2 regions of the Micromonospora sp. NPDC126480 genome follow, and region 2 is predicted to be linked to the other one. Evidence: riboswitches for the same ligand, from Rfam matches in the RefSeq annotation. Region 2 holds a riboswitch; the other holds the start of a gene.
What was found. Region 2 has a riboswitch for ZMP and ZTP ahead of ABTW87_RS26770 (glycine hydroxymethyltransferase). Riboswitches for the same ligand answer to the same signal wherever they lie in the genome.

Region 1 (9,381 bases), on a different contig from region 2:
GCACCAGCACCCCGGGGATGCGGGCCAGTCGCCGCGCACCGCGCAGCAACTCGCCGTCGGGCAGGAACGCGGCGTGCCGCCAGTAGTGGGTGACCAGGCGAGCGAACGTCATCCGGAACGCCGGGTCGGCGAAGGCCGGGTCCGGGCGGTGCCCGGGCAGCGTGGCGACGTGGGTGTCCTCCCAGGAGCACCAGTCCCGGGCCGCACGCTCCCGCACCGCCGGGTCCGGGTCGGCCAACAGCCGCGCGTACGCGTCGGCGAGATCGCCGTCGCGGTCGCCGGGCGGCACGCCGTCGCGGAAGCGGGCCCACTGCTCCGGGAAGATCCGCCCCATCGCCCGGGTGATCCACTCGATCTCCCGCCGGGAGGTGGTGACGACGTTGAACAGCACCATCTCGGTGACCCGCCCGGGGTGGCGCTGGGCGTAGGCGAGGGCGAGGGTGCTGCCCCACGAGGCAGCCAGCACCAGCCACCGCTCGACGCCCAGGTGCTCGCGCACCCGTTCGATGTCGGCGACCAGGTGTGCGGTGGTGTTGGTGGACAGGTCGAGGGTGTGGTCACCGGCGTTCGGGCGGCTGCGGCCGCAGCCGCGCTGGTCGAGCAGGACGACCCGGTAACGGCTCAGGTCGAACGGCCGTAGCCAGCCGGCGTCGCAGCCCGAGCCCGGGCCCCCGTGCAGCACCACCGCCGGCTTGCCGGCCGGGTCGCCATGGACCTCCCAGTGCACGAGCTGCCCGTCGCCGACGTCCAGCAGCCCGTGCGCGTGCGCTCGCCCCATGGTCGTGCCTCCCCGGTTGCGGGTCGTCGCGGCGGCTGGATGTCCCGGCCGTGCCGCCTGTGGAACTGATGTCGTCGACGCATCGGCCGGCGACCCGGCCGGGACGACGTGAACGAGTCAGTTCCACAGCACGGGTGGGAGCCTGCCACGCCGGCGCGGCCGGTGGTTGCGCGCGGGACCGCCGGCCGGGGTCAGCGGGACAGGTGGCGGTAGCGGCGCACCGACAGGGGCAGGAACACCGCGATCAGCACCACCGGCCAGGCGACCGCGAGGACGATCGCGTGCTGCGCGGCGAACGAGTCCCCGCCCCAGCCGGGGTTGCCGAACAGTTCCCGGCCGGCGGCCACGGTCGCCGACAGCGGGTTCCACTCGGCGACCGCCGCCAGCCACCCGGGCATGCTCTGCGGCGCGACGAACGCGTTCGAGGTGAACCCGACCGGCCAGACGAGGATCTGCAGCGCCACCACCGACTCCGGCCGGCGCAGCACCAGCGCCAGGTGGATCCCCACCCAGATCAGCGCGACCCGCAGCAGCAGGAGCAGCCCGACGGCGCCCAGGGCCCGCGCCGGCCCGTCGTGCCACCGCCAGCCCACGGCCAGCCCGCAGGCGAGGATCACCGCCAGGCCGAGCACCGAGTGCAGCAGGTCGGCGGCGGCGCGGCCGGTCACCACCGCCGAGGGCGCCATCGGCAGGGACCGGAACCGGTCGGTGACACCGCGGTCGGTGTCGGTCGCCACCGCCGTGTAGGTGGCCTCGATGCCGAAGGCCATCGTCATGGCGAACATGCCCGGCAGCAGGAACTCGCGGTAGTCACCGCCGCCGGGGACGGTCATCGCGCCGCCGAACAGGTAGCCGAACATCAGCACCAGCAGCACCGGAAACAGCAGCCCGACGAGCATCTCCACGGGCTGGCGGGCCCAGTGCGCCAGCGCCCGGCCGGTGAGCACCAGGGAATCGGACAGGGCCCAGCGCAGCCGCCGGGCGGGCAGGATGCTCACGCGGTCACCGTCCGGTCGTCGGTGTCGACGGCGGTGAGTCGCAGGTACACCTCGTCGAGGGTGGGGCGGCGCACCGCCACGTCGGCGGCGGTCAGGCCGGTGTCGTCGAGTGCCCGCAGCACCGCGGCCAGCGCGGTGACCCGGTGCGCGACGGGCACGCTGAGCCGCAGCGCGGCCGCATCGACGCGCGGGGTGGCGCCGGTGGCCGCGGCGACCGCGCGCACCGCCCGGTCCAGCTCCTGCGGACGCGACAGCACCACGTCCACCCGGTCACCGCCGAGGGCGGTCTTGAGCTGCTCCGGGGTGCCGGTTGCGATCAGCCGGCCCCGGTCGATCACGCGCAGCGTGTCGGCCAGCTGGTCGGCCTCCTCCAGGTACTGGGTGGTGAGCAGCACCGTGGTGCCGGCCGCGGCGAGCCCGCGTACCGCCTGCCACACCTGGGCGCGGGCGCGGGGGTCCAGCCCGGTGGTGGGTTCGTCGAGGAACAGCACCGGCGGGTCGAGGATCAGCCCGGCGGCCAGGTCGAGACGCCGGCGCATGCCCCCGGAGTACGTGCCGACCGGACGGTGGGCCGCGTCGGCCAGGTCGAACCGGTCGAGCAGCTGCGCGGCCCGCGCCCGGGCCCGCGCCGGCGACAGGTGGTGCAGGCGCCCGAACAGCACCAGGTTCTGCCGGCCGGTGAGCACCTCGTCGAGCGCGGCGTGCTGGCCGACCAGCCCGATACGCCCGCGGACCTCCCGCGGGTGGCGCAGCACGTCGACGCCGGCCACGACAGCCCGGCCGGCGTCGGGCCGCAGCAGGGTGGCCAGCACGCGCACCGCGGTGGTCTTGCCCGCCCCGTTGGGGCCCAGCAGCCCGCACACCCCACCGGCCGCAACCGTGAGGTCCAGCCCGTCGAGCGCGTGAGTCCCGCCGTAGCGCTTGCGCAGCCCCTCGGCCTCGATCGCCGCCATCCGCGACCCCCTTCCGTACGCCGTACCGTACACAATACGGTACGGCGGACGGTTAAGGTGGGCCGGTGACCACCGAGTACAGCGGCACCGGCGACCCCGCGCGCAGCCTCGCCCTGCTGTGGCGCACCCGCGAACGCGCCAGCCGCAAGGGCCGACCGGACCTGTCCGTCGACCGCATCGTCCGCGCCGCCATCGAGGTCGCCGACACCGAAGGGCTCGCCGCGCTGTCCATGCGCCGGGTCGCCGAACGCCTCGGCGTGGGCACGATGAGCCTCTACACCTACGTGCCGGGCAAGGGCGAGCTGCTCGACGTCATGCTCGACACCGTCTACGGCGAAACCGCAGACGCGGCCGCCGACGACCCGGCCGGCGACGACGCGGCGGCCGGCTGGCGACAGCGGCTGCAACGGGTCGCCCGGGACAACTGGGCCCGCTACCTGCGCCACCCCTGGCTGCTGCAGGTCGCCACCACCCGCCCGCCGCTGGGCCCCCACGTGATCGCCCGCTACGAGCAGGAACTGCGCGCCGTCGACGGGATCGGCCTGACCGACCTGGAGATGGACGCCGTCGTCACCCTGGTCGACGGGTTCGTCCACGGCGCCGTCCGCAGCGCCGTCGAGGCCGCCCAGGCCGCCGCCCGCACCGGCATGACCGAACAGCAGTGGTGGGACGCGCACGCCCCGTACCTCGAACGGGCCCTGGACGCCCGCCGGTTCCCCCTCGCCGCCCGCGTCGGCACCGCCGCCGGCCAGGAGTACCAGGCCGCCGGCGACCCGCAGCGGGCGTTCGAGTTCGGCCTGGCCCGCATCCTCGACGGCATCGAGGTCCTCGTCCGCGACCGCCCCGCCCGCTGAACGCACCCCCGCCCGACCGACACCCGACACCGACCGCGGTTCCCGCGAGCCCCGCCCCGGCCAAGATAATCTTGACCGCATGACGATGCGCCCGATCCGGATCATCGGCGACCCGGTGCTACGCACCCCGGCCGAACCGGTCACCAGCTTCGACGCCGAACTACGCGCCCTGGTCACCGACCTGATGGACACCCTGCTCGGCGCGCCCGGCCGCGCCGGCGTCGCCGCACCGCAGATCGGCGTCAGCGCGCAGGTGTTCGTCTACGACGCCGACGGGCACCGCGGCCACCTGATCAACCCCACCCTGGAGCTCTCCGACGAACTGCAGGACGACGACGAGGGCTGCCTGTCCGTCCCCGGCCTCTACTTCCCGACCCCACGGGCCCTGCACGCCACCGCGCACGGCTTCGACCAGCACGGAAAGCCCCTGACGATCGCCGGCACCGGGTTCCTCGCCCGCGCCCTGCAGCACGAGACCGACCACCTCGCCGGCCGCCTCTACGTCGACACACTGCGCGGCGAGACCCGCCGCCGGGCGCTGCGCGAGATCCGCGCCGGCCGCTTCGACTCGCCACGACGCCGCACCACCTGACCCCCGCCGGCGGCCACCCCGGACCCGGCGCCGTCAGCGCGCGGCCAGCCGGAACTCGCCGTACTCGGCGACCCGGGCGAACCCGAGCCGCTCGTAAAGACGCACCGCCGCGGCGTTGTCGGCCTTCACGTTCAACGTCACGTGGTCCACCGACTCCCGCAACCGCCGGCACAGCGCCGCCACCACGGCCGCGCCCAGCCCGCGCCCCCGCACCCGCGGATGCGTCGTCACGTTCCCCACCGCCGCCACCCGGTAACGCGGCGACCACACGTGCACCCCGGCCACCGCGACCAGCTCACCGTCCTCGCGCACACCCACGTACTGGCCGGTGCCCACCATCCGCTCGTCGAACCAGTTCCCCGGGTACGCGCACCCGTACAGCCGCCGCAACGCCGGCAGGTCCTCCCCACCCAGCACCACCCCCGCCGGCGGCACCGCCGCCAGCCGCCCCGGATCGGTCAACGCCATCTTCCGGTGGTCGCCCGCCGCCTCGACGGTGAACGCCCCCGCCAGCGCCGCCTCCAGACCGGGGGACAGGTGCGCGTACAACCGCGCCGGCAACACCGGCGCCAGGTCACCGAGCAGCGCCGCCAGCTCCGCGGCCCGCGCCGGGGCGGCGAACGCCAGCAACGTCGCCGGCACCGCACCGTGGTAGAGCAGCGCCACCGCCTCCCCGCGACGAAACCACGACGTGTACGGCCAGAAGAAGTCGTCCAGGTCACCCAACTGGTACGCGTGCAGCACCGGATCCCGGCCCAGCAACTCCGCCAGCACCGCCCGGTCGTGTTCCGCCCGTACCGCCACCCGCCGATGATCACACGCCCGGACGGCGACACCCGGCGCGGGTCAGCCGGCCAGCCACTGCTCGTAGCCGAGCCGACCGACAAGCGCCAGCACCACCACCAACAGCACGACCCGCACGAACCCCGACCCGCGCCGCAACGCCATCCGCGCCCCGAGCACCGCCCCGGCGATGTTGCACACCGCCATCGCCGCCCCCAGCAGCCACCACACGTGCCCGGTCAACCCGAACACCACAAGCGCACCCAGGTTCGTACCCGCGTTCACCACCTTGGCCATCGCCGACCCGTGCACGAAATCCGCACCGACCAGCGCCGTGAACGCCAACACCAGAAACGTCCCGGTGCCCGGCCCGATCAACCCGTCGTACAGCGCGATGCCCACCCCGGCCACCGCCACCGCCGCCACCATCCGGCCCCGGGTCCGCCGCTGCGGCTCGGCCACCACCCCCAACCGAGGCCGGGCCACCACGAACACCGCCACCGTCACCAGCACCACCAGCACCACCGGCCGGTACGCCGCCCCCGGGACACTGCCGGCCAGCGCCGCGCCCAACCCCGCGCACAGCACCGCCAACCCCGCCGCCGGACCGGCCACCGCCCAGTCCACCTTGGTACGCCGCGCGTACGTCACGGCGGCCGTCGTGGTGCCCGCGATCGCCGCCAGCTTGTTCGTGCCCAGCGCGGTGGCCACCGGCATCCCCGGCGCACCCACCAGCAGCGCCGGCAGCAGCAGCAGACCCCCGCCGCCCACCACCGCGTCCACCCAACCGGCCATCGCGGCCACGGCGAGCAGGGTGGTCAACGACAACGGGTCCAGGTCCACGGGCGGCCATTCTGCCCACCGCCACCCCCACGACGAGGCCGTCTGTGGCCAGCCTCACCAGCGGCCCGCACCCCACACCGGGCTCAGCGCCCGCGCCGCCGCCGCAGCCGCACCCCCACCACGCCGAGCGCCACGAACACCAACGCGGAACACAGCAACACCTTCAGCACCCGGCAACTCTGCCACGGCGACGTAGGGTGCAAGCGTGCGCCTGGCCACGTTCAACCTGCTGCACGGCCGCTCCCTCACCGACGGCCTGGTCGACCCCGAACGGCTCACCGCCGCCGTCGGCGCCCTCGACGCCGACGTCCTCGCGCTGCAGGAGGTCGACCGCGACCAGGGCCGCAGCGGCAACCTGGACCAGACCGCCATCGCCGCCCGCGCCCTCGGCGCCCCCGAACACCGCTTCGCCGCCGCCGTCGTCGGCACCCCCGGCCAACAGTTCCGCCCGCTGAGCCACGACGACGACGGCCACGGCGAACCCTGCTACGGCGTCGGCCTGGTCAGCCGATACCCGGTCACCGCCTGGCGGGTCACCCGCCTCACGCCCGCCCCGGTGCGCTCACCGGTCTACGTACCCGGCCCCGGCGGCGGGCTCATCCTGCTGCGCGACGAACCCCGCGTCGTGCTCGCCGCCGTCCTGGACACCCCCCGCGGCCCACTCACCGTCGCCGCCACCCACCTGTCGTTCGTGCCCGGCTGGAACGCCCACCAACTACGCCGCACCGTCCGCGCGCTGCGCACCCTGCCCGCACCGCGGATCCTGCTCGGCGACCTCAACCTGCCCGCCGGCGCCGCCCGCCTGCTCACCGGCTGGCGACCCCTCGGCCGCCGACCCACCTACCCGGCCGGACAGCCGCGCGTCCAACTCGACCACGCCCTCGCCGACCGGCAGGGCCTGGACCTGCTCCCACCGGTCACCGCCGTGCGCACCCCGCTGTCGACCATCTCCGACCACCGGCCGCTCATCGTCGACCTCGGCTAACCACCCGCCGCCTTCAACGCGTTGCGGAACAGCATCGCCACCGTCGTCGGCCCCACCCCACCGACCCGCGGCGTGATCGCCCCCGCCACCCGCGCACACGACTCGTCGACGTCCGGCAGCAACCGCCGCCCCTCGTAACGCACCCCACCGCCGACCACCACCGCACCCGGCCGCACATGCTCCGGCCGCACGATCCCCGGCACCCCCGCCGCCACCACCAGGATCTCCGCCCGCCGCGTGTACCGCGGCCAGTCCGCCACCCCGGTGTGCACCACCGTCACGGCCGCGTTCGCCGTCGGCCGCTTCTGCGCCAGCAGCATCGCCAACGGCCGGCCCAACGTCGCACCACGACCCAGGACCACCACCTCCCGACCCGCCACCGGCACCTGGTGGTACGCCAGCAGCGCCTCGATCCCCGCCGGAGTGCACGGCAACGGACCCGGCAGGCCCAGCGCCAGCCGGCCCATGTTCACCGGATGCATCCCGTCGACGTCCTTGTCCGGATCCAGCACCTGCAACGCCCGGTCGTAGTCCAGGTGCCCGGGAACCGGATGCTGCACCAGCACCCCGTGCACCCCCCGGTCCGCGTTGAAGTCCACAAGCACCGCGTGCAGGTCCGCCTGCGACGCCGACGCCGGCAGGTGCACGTGCGGCGAGGCGAACCCCAGCCGCGCCGCCTGCCGCTGCTTGATCCGGATGTAGCCCGCGCTCGCGTCGTCGTCACCCACCAGCACCGCCGCCCGCAACGCCGCCACACCCTCGGCCACCTCGGTCAGGATCCGCTCCGCCACCGGGCCACCCGGCAGCAGCCGGGCCGCCGTGCTCGTCGACGAGAAATCGGACATGACTCACCCCGCACCACGGAAGGCCCAGGCGGTCGACCTCCCGCGACGAGCTCCCCGATGGTCACTCCCATCCCCGGTGCCGCCAGTCGCGTCCGCGCCCAGCCTGCCACACCACCATCACCGGCGCAGCCGCCGACACATCAGCCCGGCGGGCCGACCGACAGCGCCACCCGCAACGCCAGATCCCGCACCCCGGTGAAACGGCGCACCTGCGCCAGGCGCCCCGCCCGCGCCGCCACCGCCGCCATCCGCTGCGTCGGCCGGCGCCGCCGCCGGTCGTAGCCGACCAGCGCGGCCGGCACGTCCGAGGCGCCCGCCACCGCGTCGGCAAGCGCCACCGCGTCGATCAACGCCTGGCACGCGCCCTGACCCAGATCCGGCGTCATCGCGTGCGCCGCGTCCCCCAGCAGCACGCACCGCCCCCGCACGTACGACGGCAACGGCGTCAGGTGATACACGTCGTGGTGCAGCAACCCCGCCGGATCGATCCGGTCCAGCACCGCCGGAACCGGATCGTGCCAGTCCCCGAACCAGCGCCGCAACGCCGCCAGGTCAGCCTCCGGCGGCCGGTAGCCCTCGCCCGCGGCCACCGCCGCGTACCAGTTCGTCACCCCCGGCGCCTGCGGCGTCAACCCGAACTTGCGGCCCCGACCCCAGGTCTCGCCGCCCGCCGGCACGTCGAGGGCCACCGTGCCCCGCCACGCCGTCATCCCCGAATACCGCAGCGGGTAGCGGTCACCGAACATCGCCGCCCGCGTCCCGCTGCGCAGCCCGTCCGCGCCGACCACCATGTCGTACGACCGGGACAGCGCCACCGGATCGGACACCGGCGCTCCGAACCGGACGGTGCCCGCCGGCAACGCCTCCGCCAGCACCCCGAGCAGCGCCGGACGCGACAGCAGGTGCACCCCCTCGCCGTGCCGCGCCCGGATCCGCCCCACGTCGAGCGTGGCGATCAGCGACCCGTCCGGTCGCCGCAGCGCCCCGTCCGGCTGGGCCCGCCCGCGCTCCCGCGACGCAGCACCCACCCCGAGCCGGTCCAACGCCCGCATCGCCGACGGCCAGACGCCCAGGCCGGTGCCGACCTCGGGCAACCGGTCGGCCCGCTCGAACACGCTCACCGCCCAGCCGGCCCGCAGCAGGCCGACCGCCACCGCCAACCCGCCGACACCGCCACCGACGACCGCCGCTGATCCACGCACGCACCGACCTTACTACAAACGTAGTCTTATCGACTACTGATGTAGTGTCACCGTGTGGACGACCGCCAACGCCGCATCCTCGACGCCGCCATCACCGTCCTCGGCACCCGCGGACCCCGCCACCTCACCCACCGCGCCGTCGACGAACAAGCCGAACTGCCCACCGGCTCCACCTCCAACCGCTACCGCACCCGCGACGCCCTCCTCACCGGTGTCCTGCACCGAATCCTCGACCTCGAGACCGCCGGCTGGAACCACCTCGCCCGCAGCCTCGACCCCCTCGACCGCGACACCTTCACCGCCGCCCTCGGCACCCTCGTCCACGACCTCACCACCACCGGCCGCACCCTCACCCTGGCCCGGCTGGCCATCTTCGGCGAAGCCGCCCACCAACCCACCCTCCAACAGCAGATCGCCCACAGCCAGACCAACCTGATCACCTGGGCCGCGCCCCTGCTCGCCGCCCTCGGCGCCCGCCACCCCACCACCGCCGTACGCCTGCTGCTCGCCCTCCTCGACGGCCTGCTCAACAACCAGCTCGCCAACCC
Region 2 (9,381 bases):
CTCGCGCCGGTGCTCGGGCATGCCTCGTACAACGTTGCATGGACGCTCTCCCCCGACGCCGGATCCCAATACGACCCGGCGGTCGCCGGACCGCTCGTTCTCGCGGTGGCGGTCCTGATCGCGCTTCTGTGGGGTCCGGCGACGCTGGCGGAGCGCCCTCGGCAACGCATGCGTCGCGCCCGCCGGCCTGCCGCCCGAATCACACCTCGCTCGACAACTGCGGGCCGTCGTCGCCCGTCATACAACGCCAGCCGAGAGGCGGGCACGGATTCCCAGGAGGGGACATGAGAGTCTTCGTCGCAGGTGCCACCGGCGTGATCGGTCGGCAGCTCGTGCCAATGCTCACCTCGGCCGGCCATGAGGTGGTCGGGCTCGCTCGATCGGACCGGCGGGTGTTCGCGGTACGACGGCTGGGGGCACAGGTCGTGGTGGCGGACGCCCTCGACCGTGACGCGGTCAGGTCGGCCGTCCGCGACGCGGCACCTGACGCGCTCGTCAACCTGCTCACCGCGGTCCCGGACCAGATCAACCCACGACGGTTGGCGCGGGACTTCGCACTGACCAACCAGCTCCGCACCGAGGGCACCCGCAACCTGATGGACGCGGCCGAGCGCTCCGGGGTGAAGCGCGTCGTGGCCGAAGGGCTGGCCTACGCGTACGACCCGGATCGTGACGGGCTCGCCAACGAGGACAGCCCGCTCTGGCAGCGGCCGCCCCGGTCATTCGCCCCCGTACTGGCCGCGCTACGAGACCTGGAGCAGCTGACCACTCAGGCGGGCGGGCTCGTGCTGCGAATCGGGGCACCTGTACGGCCCCGGCTCCATCTACGCCAACGACGGATCCTTCGTGCGCCAAGTCCGCGCCGGCAAGGTGCCGCTGGTCGGAGGCGGCACCGCTAGGTTCTCCTTCACCCATGCCCATGACGCCGCCACCGCGATCGTGGCCGCCCTGGACCGGACCACCGACGGAGTCCTCAACATCGTCGACGACGATCCAGCCCCGGTGAACGATTGGCTGCCGGCCCTGGCGGACATCCTGGTGGTCCGCAGGCCCAGGACGGCCCCCGCAGTGCTCGCCCGACTCGCCGTCGGCGACTGGGGTGTCGCCTTCATGACGAGGCTGCGCGGCGCCGACAACGCCCGCGCCCGGCGCATTCTCGACTGGCGGCCGTCCCGGCCATCCTGGCGGCAGGGCTTCGTGGCCGAGCTGCGCGGCGAGAGCGACCCAGCCATCCGCCCTCAATGACCGGACTTCGGAGGTGCGCGGCGTCCTCCCGATGGTCAGCCGCGGCCGTCCGAGATCCTCCGTCATCTCTGCCTCAAGGCCGGGTTTCAGGAACCTCTCGGTTGGGCCCGTACCGCGGCGTGTCGGGACAGCACCGACCTGACAGGGCCGTCGGGCAGCGGTAGACTCCGTAAGTGGACACGATGTCCGCTTACGGGATTGGATCCATCATGCGTCTGCTGCACCTCGACTCTGCCGCCCGCCGCCAAGGCTTCTCCCGAAGGCTCAGCGCCCGTTACGCCGACGCCTGGCGCGCCGCCCACCCGGACGGTCACTACACATACCGCGACCTGGTCGCCGATCCGGTGCCATTCATCGACGAGGCGTGGACGCAGATCTGCGATACCGTCCTCGCCGAGGGCCTCACCGACCCGCGGCGACTGTCCGAAGCGGTACGCACCCCCGCACAGCGCCGGGCCTGGGATGTCGTTGAACCGCTGCTCGTCGAACTGGTCGATGCCGACGAGCTGCTGCTGGGTGTTCCGATGTACAACTACTCGGTACCGGCGAGCCTCAAGGCGTGGATCGACCAGGTCACCTTCCCTCGCGCCCGGCTCACCGCACGCGTCGTGGTCGCCGCCGCCCGCGGCGGCTCCTACCTCCCCGGCGCGCCCCGCGCCCCTTTCGACCACCACGAGCGCTACCTACGCGACTTCCTCGCCGGCCACTTCGGAATCAACGACGTCACATTCCTCACCGTGGAGATGGTCAACGCGCTCGTCGATCCGTCGCTCGCCGACTTCCGCGAATTCCACGAAGCCTCCCTCGCTACGGCGTGGGAGGCCGCGGAGAGGGAGGTCCAGTGAGCTGGCTCCTGCTCGTGCTCGCCGGGCTGGTGGAGATCGTTTGGTCGCAGAGCATCAGGCCCACCCAGAACTTCACCCGTCCAGGGCCCACCGCGGTGTGCGTCGCACTCGGCGTCACCGCCGTCTACCTGCTGTCCCGTGCGATGGAAACACTGCCCGTCGGCACCGCGTACGCCGTCTTCACCGGCATCGGCGCGGTCGGCGCGATCGCCCTTGGGGTGGTCGTCCATCACGATCCACTCTCACCGCTGCGCATGCTCGCCCTGACGCTGATCGTGTCGGGGGTCGTTCTCGCCAGACTCGCCACGCGGGTATGACCCACCGCGCCACCAGCGTCCTGGGGGCGCCTGGTTTGCGGTACGGCCAGAGCTGTGGTCCTCGCCCGTGAGCTGCTCGACGAGATCCCGCACACGCTCGCGACGGTCTGACACCTTTGTCCGCCACCACCAGGTGTGTGTAACGCCACACCTCCGCCCGGCGCTGTGTGCGATGACGGGCATCCTGCCCGTCGCCCACCGGTCGCTTCCCACCAGGAAGCGCACCGGCCGCACAACAGCCCCTGGGAGTCTGTGTGAAGAAATTCCGTCGCAAGACACTGGCCGCCGCGTCGGCCGTGTCCCTCGGTGTCGGACTCGCCGTCACCGCGGGCACGGCTCCCGCCGCGTCGGCCGCCGGACCGGACACCACGTACCTGGTGCTCGCTCCGAACGGTGCGAAGACCGACAAGGCGGTGGCCCGCGTGGCCGCCGCCAAGGGCACGGTCGTGGCCGCGTACGACCAGATCGGTGTCCTGGTCGTCCGCTCCACCAACCCGGGCTTCGCCGCCGACGTGGCGGGCAGCGGGGTCGACTCGGTTGCCGCGACGACCGGTCTCGGCGCCGCCATCGACCAGGGCGTCACCGTCGAGGCCGACGCCGCCGCCGTGGCCGCCGCCACCGGTGACCCCACCGGTGAGCCGCTCTACGGCCTGCAGTGGGACATGCCGATGATCGACGTGCCCGAGGCGCACGCCGTGACCACCGGCAGCTCCGACGTCGTGGTGGGCGTGCTGGACAGCGGCATCTCCAGCAGCCACCCCGACCTGGCCAGCCAGATCGCCAAGGACAAGAGCGCCTCCTGCCTCGGCGGCGTCGCCAACACGTCCGAGGCGGCCTGGAACCCGACCACGTCCGACCACGGCACCCACGTGGCCGGCACGATCGCCGCCGCGATCAACGGCGTCGGCGTCACCGGTGTCGCCCCGGGCGTCAAGGTGGCCGCCGTCAAGGTCGTCAACGACGGCGGCTGGATCTTCCCGGAGGCCGCGGTCTGCGGGTTCATGTGGGCCGCCGAGCACGGCATGCAGGTGACCAACAACAGCTACTACATCGACCCGTGGGAGCTGAACTGCCGCAACGACGAGCGGCAGCGTCCGGTGTGGAAGGCGGTGCAGCGGGCCATCCGCTACTCGCAGTCCAAGGGCGTGCTGCACGTCGCGTCGGCGGGTAACTCCAACTGGGATCTGCAGCACAAGAACACCGACGACGGCAGCCCGAACGACGGCAGCGCCCCGGTCGAGGATCGCGAGAACCTCAACAGCGCCTGCCTCGTCCTGCCGGGTGAGGCACCGGGCGTGGTGACCGTCTCGGCGACCGGCCCGACCGGGGAGAAGAGCTACTTCTCCTCGTACGGCCTGGGTGTCGTGGACGTGACCGCGCCGGGCGGCGACGCCCGGTTCCGGACCGGTGGTGCGAGCTCGATCGCGGCGGACGCCATCCTGTCCACCACGTTCAACGTCTCCACCCGGACCAACGGCTGGGGTTACAAGCAGGGCACCTCGATGTCGTCGCCGCACGCGGCCGGCGTCGCGGCCCTGGCCGCCTCGGCGCACCCGGGCATCAGCCCCGGTGCGCTGGCCTCCCTGCTCGAGCGGGGCGCGGTCGCGCAGCCCTGCCCGGAGGGGGTCTACAACCCCACGCCGGCGTTCGGCGACACCTACGAGGCGACCTGCTCCGGCGGGACGCGCAACTCGTTCTACGGCGCCGGCATGGTCAACGCGTACAACGTGGTGCGGTAACCGCACGCACGACCCGTGGTGGGGCCCGGCGGACGTCCGCCGGGCCCCACCCGTTTCTCCTGCCCACCCCCGGGTACCGAAGGGAGCCTCAGCCCGAACCCCGAGGAGGTCAGCCGGTGTCCACCGATGCCATCGTCCTGCTGAAAGAGGACCACAAGGAGATGCGCCGCCTGTTCAAGGAGTTCCAGGCCAGCGAGGACGCGCCGGCGAGCCGGCGCGGGAAGCTGGTCAAGCAGATCCTCGAGGCGCTGACCGTGCACACCTACCTCGAGAACGAGGTCATGTATCCGGAGGTCCGCGAGCGCCTGCCGGAGCTGGAGGACCACATCCTGGAGTCGTACGAGGAGCACCACGTCGCCGACGTGCTCTGCTTCGAGCTGTTCACGATGCAGCCGGACGACGAGCACTACAACGCCAAGACGACGGTGCTGATCGAGAACGTGCTGCACCACGTCGAGGAGGAGGAGCAGGAGTGGTTCCCGAAGGTGCGCGAGAAGATGGGCCGTAACGAGCTGCAGGAGCTCGGCCAGCGGATGATCGACATGCGGCCGAAGGCGCCCCGCTCGCCGGCCGCGCCGAAGGCGCTGAAGAAGTCGCTGGACGCGGTGCGCGCCTGACCACGTCTCGCCGTCTTCCGGGGCCCGGCCGTCGGCCGGGCCCCGGCGCGTCTCACCAGGCCGTGGGCGGCACGCCGTCCGGCGCCGGCAGGATCCGCCGCAGCTGCCCCGGGGGTACGCGCCGCCGCCGCCACTCCCGCGGATAGCCCACCGACACCTCCTCGAAGCGCACCCCGTCGTACCAGGTGGTGCGGGGTATATGAAGGTGGCCGTAGACCACTGCGGCGGCGTCGAAGCGGCGGTGCCAGTCGGCGGTGGCCTCGGTGCCGCACCACTGCGCGAAGATCGGGTAGCGCAGGACGTCGGTCGGTTCGCGTACCAGCGGCCAGTGGTTCATCAGCACGGTCGGCAGCGCCGGGTCCCGCCCGGCCAGCCGCTCCGCGGTCTCGGCGATCCGCGCCGCGCACCATGCCGACCGGCTCTCGTACGGGTCGGGGTGCAGCAGGTACTCGTCGGTGCACACGATCCCGGTCCGGTACGCCTCAGCCAGCGCCGCCTCCGGCGTGTCGAAGCCGTCCGGCCGCCAGCTGTGGTCGTACAGCAGGAACAGCGGCGCCACGGTGACCGGACCGCCGGGTCCCGCCCACACCGGGTACGGGTCCTCCGGCGTGACGACCCCGATCTCACGGCACAGCTCGACCAGGTGCGCGTAGCGGGCGACGCCCCGCAGGGTCACCGGATCGGCACGGGTGGTCCACAGCTCGTGGTTCCCGGGTGACCAGACGACCTTCGCGAACCGGCCGGCCAGCAGCCGCAGCGCCCACTCGACCTGGGCGACGGTGTCCCCCACGTCGCCGGCGACGAGCAGCCAGTCCTCCGGCGACTCCGGGTGCAGCCCCTCGACCACCGCCCGGTTGTCGGCGTGGCGCACGTGCAGATCGCTTATCGCAAGAAGACTCCCCGAACCTCCCACCCCCGAGATCCTAGCCCCACCCCTCCCCCTGTCGATCTTGCACTTTCGGCCCCGGCGAAAGGGGTGTTCGACGCATAACGAGGGCCGAAAGTGCAAGATCGACGGGGGTGAGGGGCGGGGGTGGGTTGGGCGGCGCCGACCTCCGGCGGGCGTACCCGGTAGGATCCCCATCGGGCCGTGACTGGCGCGGGTAGGGATGGAGAAACCATCGGGGAGCGGCCCCGTCACGAGGACGCATGCCGAGCGCCTGGGCCTTCCGCACGTCACCAGGAGGTCGCATGTCGCGCAACGCCGAGTCCACCGCCTACCGCAGCGCGCTCGAAGTGATCGGTGCCGTCGAGCCGCGCGTGGCCGACGCCATCCGCGCCGAGCTGACCGACCAGCGCGAGTCGCTCAAGCTCATCGCCAGCGAGAACTACGCCTCCCCGGCCACCCTGCTGGCCATGGGCAACTGGTTCAGCGACAAGTACGCCGAGGGCACGATCGGCCGCCGCTTCTACGCCGGTTGCCAGAACGTCGACACCGTCGAGGCGCTCGCCGCCGAGCACGCCCGGGAGCTGTTCGGGGCGGCGCACGCGTACGTGCAGCCGCACTCCGGCATCGACGCCAACCTGGTCGCCTTCTGGGCGGTCCTCGCCGACCGGGTGGAGTCGCCGGCCCTCAAGCGCGCGCAGGCCCGGCACGTCAACGACCTCACCGAGGCCGACTGGTTCGCGCTGCGCCGGGAGCTGGGCAACCAGCGGATGCTCGGCATGTCGCTGGACGCCGGCGGCCACCTGACCCACGGGTTCCGGCCGAACATCTCCGGCAAGATGTTCGACCAGCGCAGCTACGGCACCGACCCGGAGACCGGGCTGGTCGACTACGACAAGGTCGCCGAGGCGGCGCGCGAGTTCAAGCCGCTGATCCTGGTGGCCGGCTACTCGGCGTACCCCCGGAAGGTGAACTTCCGGATCATGCGCGAGATCGCCGACTCGGTCGGGGCGACCTTCATGGTCGACATGGCGCACTTCGCCGGCCTGGTCGCCGGCAAGGTCTTCACCGGCGACTTCGACCCGGTCCCGCACGCGCACATCGTCACCACCACCACGCACAAGTCGCTGCGCGGGCCGCGCGGCGGGCTGGTGCTCTGCGGCCCGGAACTGGCCGAGCAGGTCGACCGTGGCTGCCCGATGGTGCTCGGCGGCCCGCTGCCGCACGTGATGGCCGCCAAGGCGGTCGCGCTCGCCGAGGCCCGCCGGCCGGACTTCGCCGACTACGCCCAGCGGATCGTCACCAACGCGCAGGCCCTCGCCGACGGGCTGCTGCGGCGCGGCGCGAAGCTGGTCACCGGCGGCACCGACAACCACCTCGTGCTGATCGACGTGACCGGGTACGGCCTCACCGGCCGGCAGGCCGAGCAGGCGCTGCTCGACTCCGGCATCGTCACCAACCGCAACTCCGTCCCGCAGGACCCGAACGGCGCCTGGTACACCTCCGGCATCCGGATCGGCACGCCGGCGCTGACCACCCGGGGCCTCGGCACCGCCGAGATGGACGCCACCGCCGAGCTGATCCACACCGTGCTGAGCCAGACGACGCCGGGCGCGAACAACGACGGCACCCCGTCCAAGGCGAAGTACGCGCTGGACCCGGCCATCGCCGAGCGGGTCGGCAAGCAGGCCGGTGAACTGCTCGCCGGCTTCCCGCTCTACCCCGCCGTCGACCTGGGCTGACCGCGTCGCGTTGACGGCCGGGCGGCATTCCGCCCGGCCGTCAACGTTTCGGGGGGTACGTCACAAGGTGTTGCCCGGGGGTTCACGGTCCGACTAGAACCTCAGCAACGAACGCCGGAGACCTTCCGGCGACGGTGGCGAGGTGATGGACGTGGCGCTGGTCTCCTTCGACGACGCCGAGGCGGCGGCCTTCGCCGCCACTCGGGAGCTGCCCCCGGCCAGCCTGGACCGCTGGCGTCACGCCGTGCAGCAGCACCTGCGGCCCCGGGCCACCACGACGCTGCTGGACCTGGGCTGCGGCACCGGCACCTGGGCGAAGGCCTTCACCGGCTGGTTCGGCATCCGGGTGGTGGGCGTGGAACCGGCCCCGGCCATGCGGGCGCACGCCGCGCACCGGCCACTGCTCGCCGGGGAGGCCGGCGCCCTGCCGCTGCGGGACTCCAGCATGGACGCCGCCTGGCTGTCGACCGTTCTGCACCACGTCCCCGACCTCGACGCGGCGGCGCGCGAGCTGCGCCGGGTGCTGCGACCCGGCGCGCCGGTGCTGATCCGCTCGCCGTTCCCCGGGCGGCACCAGCGGATCGGCCTGTTCCGGTGGTTCCCGGAGGCGATCCAGGTCCTCGAGACGTACCCCGACCTGGCCCGGGTCCGCGCCGCGTTCGCCGAGGCCGGTTTCCCGGTCAGCAGTGTCGAGGCGGTGGCGCAGACCACCGCCGCGTCCCTCGCCGACTTCGCGCGGCGCGTGGACCGCCGGGCCCACACGCCGCTGCGGCTGATCAGCGACGCGGCGTACGAGGCGGGACTGGCCCGGTTGCGCGACGCCGCGCCGCACACCCCCGGGCCGGTGGTCGACCACCTGGACCTGCTCGTGCTGCGCTGACCGCCGCGGTCAGACCGGGCCGGCCTCGCCCCGCTCGCTCAGATAGGCGTACAGCGCCGCGCCCGCCCGCAGCCGCCGCAGGCTGCGCCGGTGCAGATCCTGCTCGCGCCGGCCCAGCTCGGCGCGGACGCGGGCGGCGCTGCCGGTGGTGCGTAGCTCGTCCAGCACCGCGGTGACGATGTCGAAGGGGTACGCCCCGCGGCGCAGCAGCGCGACCACCTGCGCGGCGCGTAGCTCGGCCGCGTCGTACACCCGGTAGCCGGTGGCACGGTCGCGGACCGGGCGGACCAGGCCGCGCTCCTCCCACAGCCGCAGCTGGGAGGTGCGGACGCCGACCAGCCGCGCGACCGCGCCGATCCGCACGCCGCCGCGCGGTGCGGGCACGGCCAGCGCGGCGACCACCGTCTCGAACGCGCCGAGCACCCGCTGGATCTCGGCGCGTTCGCGGTCCAGCTCGGCGTGACCGCCGTCGAGCGCCGCCAGCGCCGCCGGCAGGTCACCACTGTGGACCGCCGCCATGATCTCCCGGGTACGCGCCCAGCCGTGCCCCTCGGCCACCCGCCGCGCCACGGCCAGCGCCCGGACGTGCGCCGCGGTGAAGATCCGGTAGCCGGCCGGGGTGCGCTCGACCGCCGGAAGGATCCCGGCGTCGACGTAGTTGCGGACCTGCTGGGTGGAGATGCCGGCGGTCGCGGCGACGTCCACTGCCCGGTACCGACGCGCCACTGCCACGGCACCGACCCTACCGCTTACCCCCCTGTTTGAGACATTGCCGGCCTTCTCCGGCGTGGCGGTGCTGTTGATCGCGGCTGAAGTCTCCACGGGGACTTCAATGAGACGATTGAAGGCGGCCAGGCCATCCACGCACGCCCGGCAGGGCTTGACCCTGCCCACGATTCCGTGAAGGGTTCGCATGCAGCAGCCAGACCGGTCCGCCGCCGACAGCCACGACATGATCGAGGTCCGCGGTGCGCGGGAGAACAACCTCGCCGCCGTCTCGGTCGACGTCCCCAAGCGCCGGCTGACCGTCTTCACCGGGGTCTCCGGCTCCGGCAAGTCCTCGCTCGTCTTCGGCACCATCGCCGCCGAGTCGCAGCGGCTGATCAACGA

Region 1: another riboswitch for ZMP and ZTP. It lies ahead of ABTW87_RS12005 (bifunctional 5,10-methylenetetrahydrofolate dehydrogenase/5,10-methenyltetrahydrofolate cyclohydrolase); the one in region 2 lies ahead of ABTW87_RS26770 (glycine hydroxymethyltransferase).

Annotation. Positions count from the first base shown of each region.
Region 1 covers NZ_JBEORU010000010.1:75,465-84,845, forward strand. Annotated here, with positions in the region: gene pip (prolyl aminopeptidase) at 1-778, opposite strand, end outside; gene ABTW87_RS11970 (ABC transporter permease) at 970-1,776, opposite strand; gene ABTW87_RS11975 (ATP-binding cassette domain-containing protein) at 1,773-2,729, opposite strand; gene ABTW87_RS11980 (TetR/AcrR family transcriptional regulator) at 2,795-3,583, shown strand; gene def (peptide deformylase) at 3,663-4,175, shown strand; gene ABTW87_RS11990 (GNAT family N-acetyltransferase) at 4,209-4,979, opposite strand; gene ABTW87_RS11995 (sulfite exporter TauE/SafE family protein) at 5,022-5,795, opposite strand; gene ABTW87_RS12000 (endonuclease/exonuclease/phosphatase family protein) at 6,007-6,786, shown strand; gene ABTW87_RS12005 (bifunctional 5,10-methylenetetrahydrofolate dehydrogenase/5,10-methenyltetrahydrofolate cyclohydrolase) at 6,783-7,631, opposite strand; ZMP/ZTP riboswitch at 7,647-7,731, opposite strand; gene ABTW87_RS12010 (FAD-dependent monooxygenase) at 7,772-8,833, opposite strand; gene ABTW87_RS12015 (TetR/AcrR family transcriptional regulator) at 8,888-9,381, shown strand, end outside.
Region 2 covers NZ_JBEORU010000037.1:36,331-45,711, forward strand. Annotated here, with positions in the region: gene ABTW87_RS26730 (CPBP family intramembrane glutamic endopeptidase) at 1-288, shown strand, start outside; gene ABTW87_RS26735 (NAD(P)-dependent oxidoreductase) at 285-899, shown strand; gene ABTW87_RS26740 (NAD-dependent epimerase/dehydratase family protein) at 847-1,245, shown strand; gene ABTW87_RS26745 (FMN-dependent NADH-azoreductase) at 1,428-2,090, shown strand; gene ABTW87_RS26750 (DMT family transporter) at 2,087-2,407, shown strand; gene ABTW87_RS26755 (S8 family peptidase) at 2,662-4,146, shown strand; gene ABTW87_RS26760 (hemerythrin domain-containing protein) at 4,263-4,763, shown strand; gene ABTW87_RS26765 (metallophosphoesterase family protein) at 4,816-5,847, opposite strand; ZMP/ZTP riboswitch at 5,844-5,936, shown strand; gene ABTW87_RS26770 (glycine hydroxymethyltransferase) at 5,955-7,391, shown strand; gene ABTW87_RS26775 (class I SAM-dependent methyltransferase) at 7,543-8,271, shown strand; gene ABTW87_RS26780 (MerR family DNA-binding transcriptional regulator) at 8,281-9,003, opposite strand; gene ABTW87_RS26785 (ATP-binding cassette domain-containing protein) at 9,185-9,381, shown strand, end outside.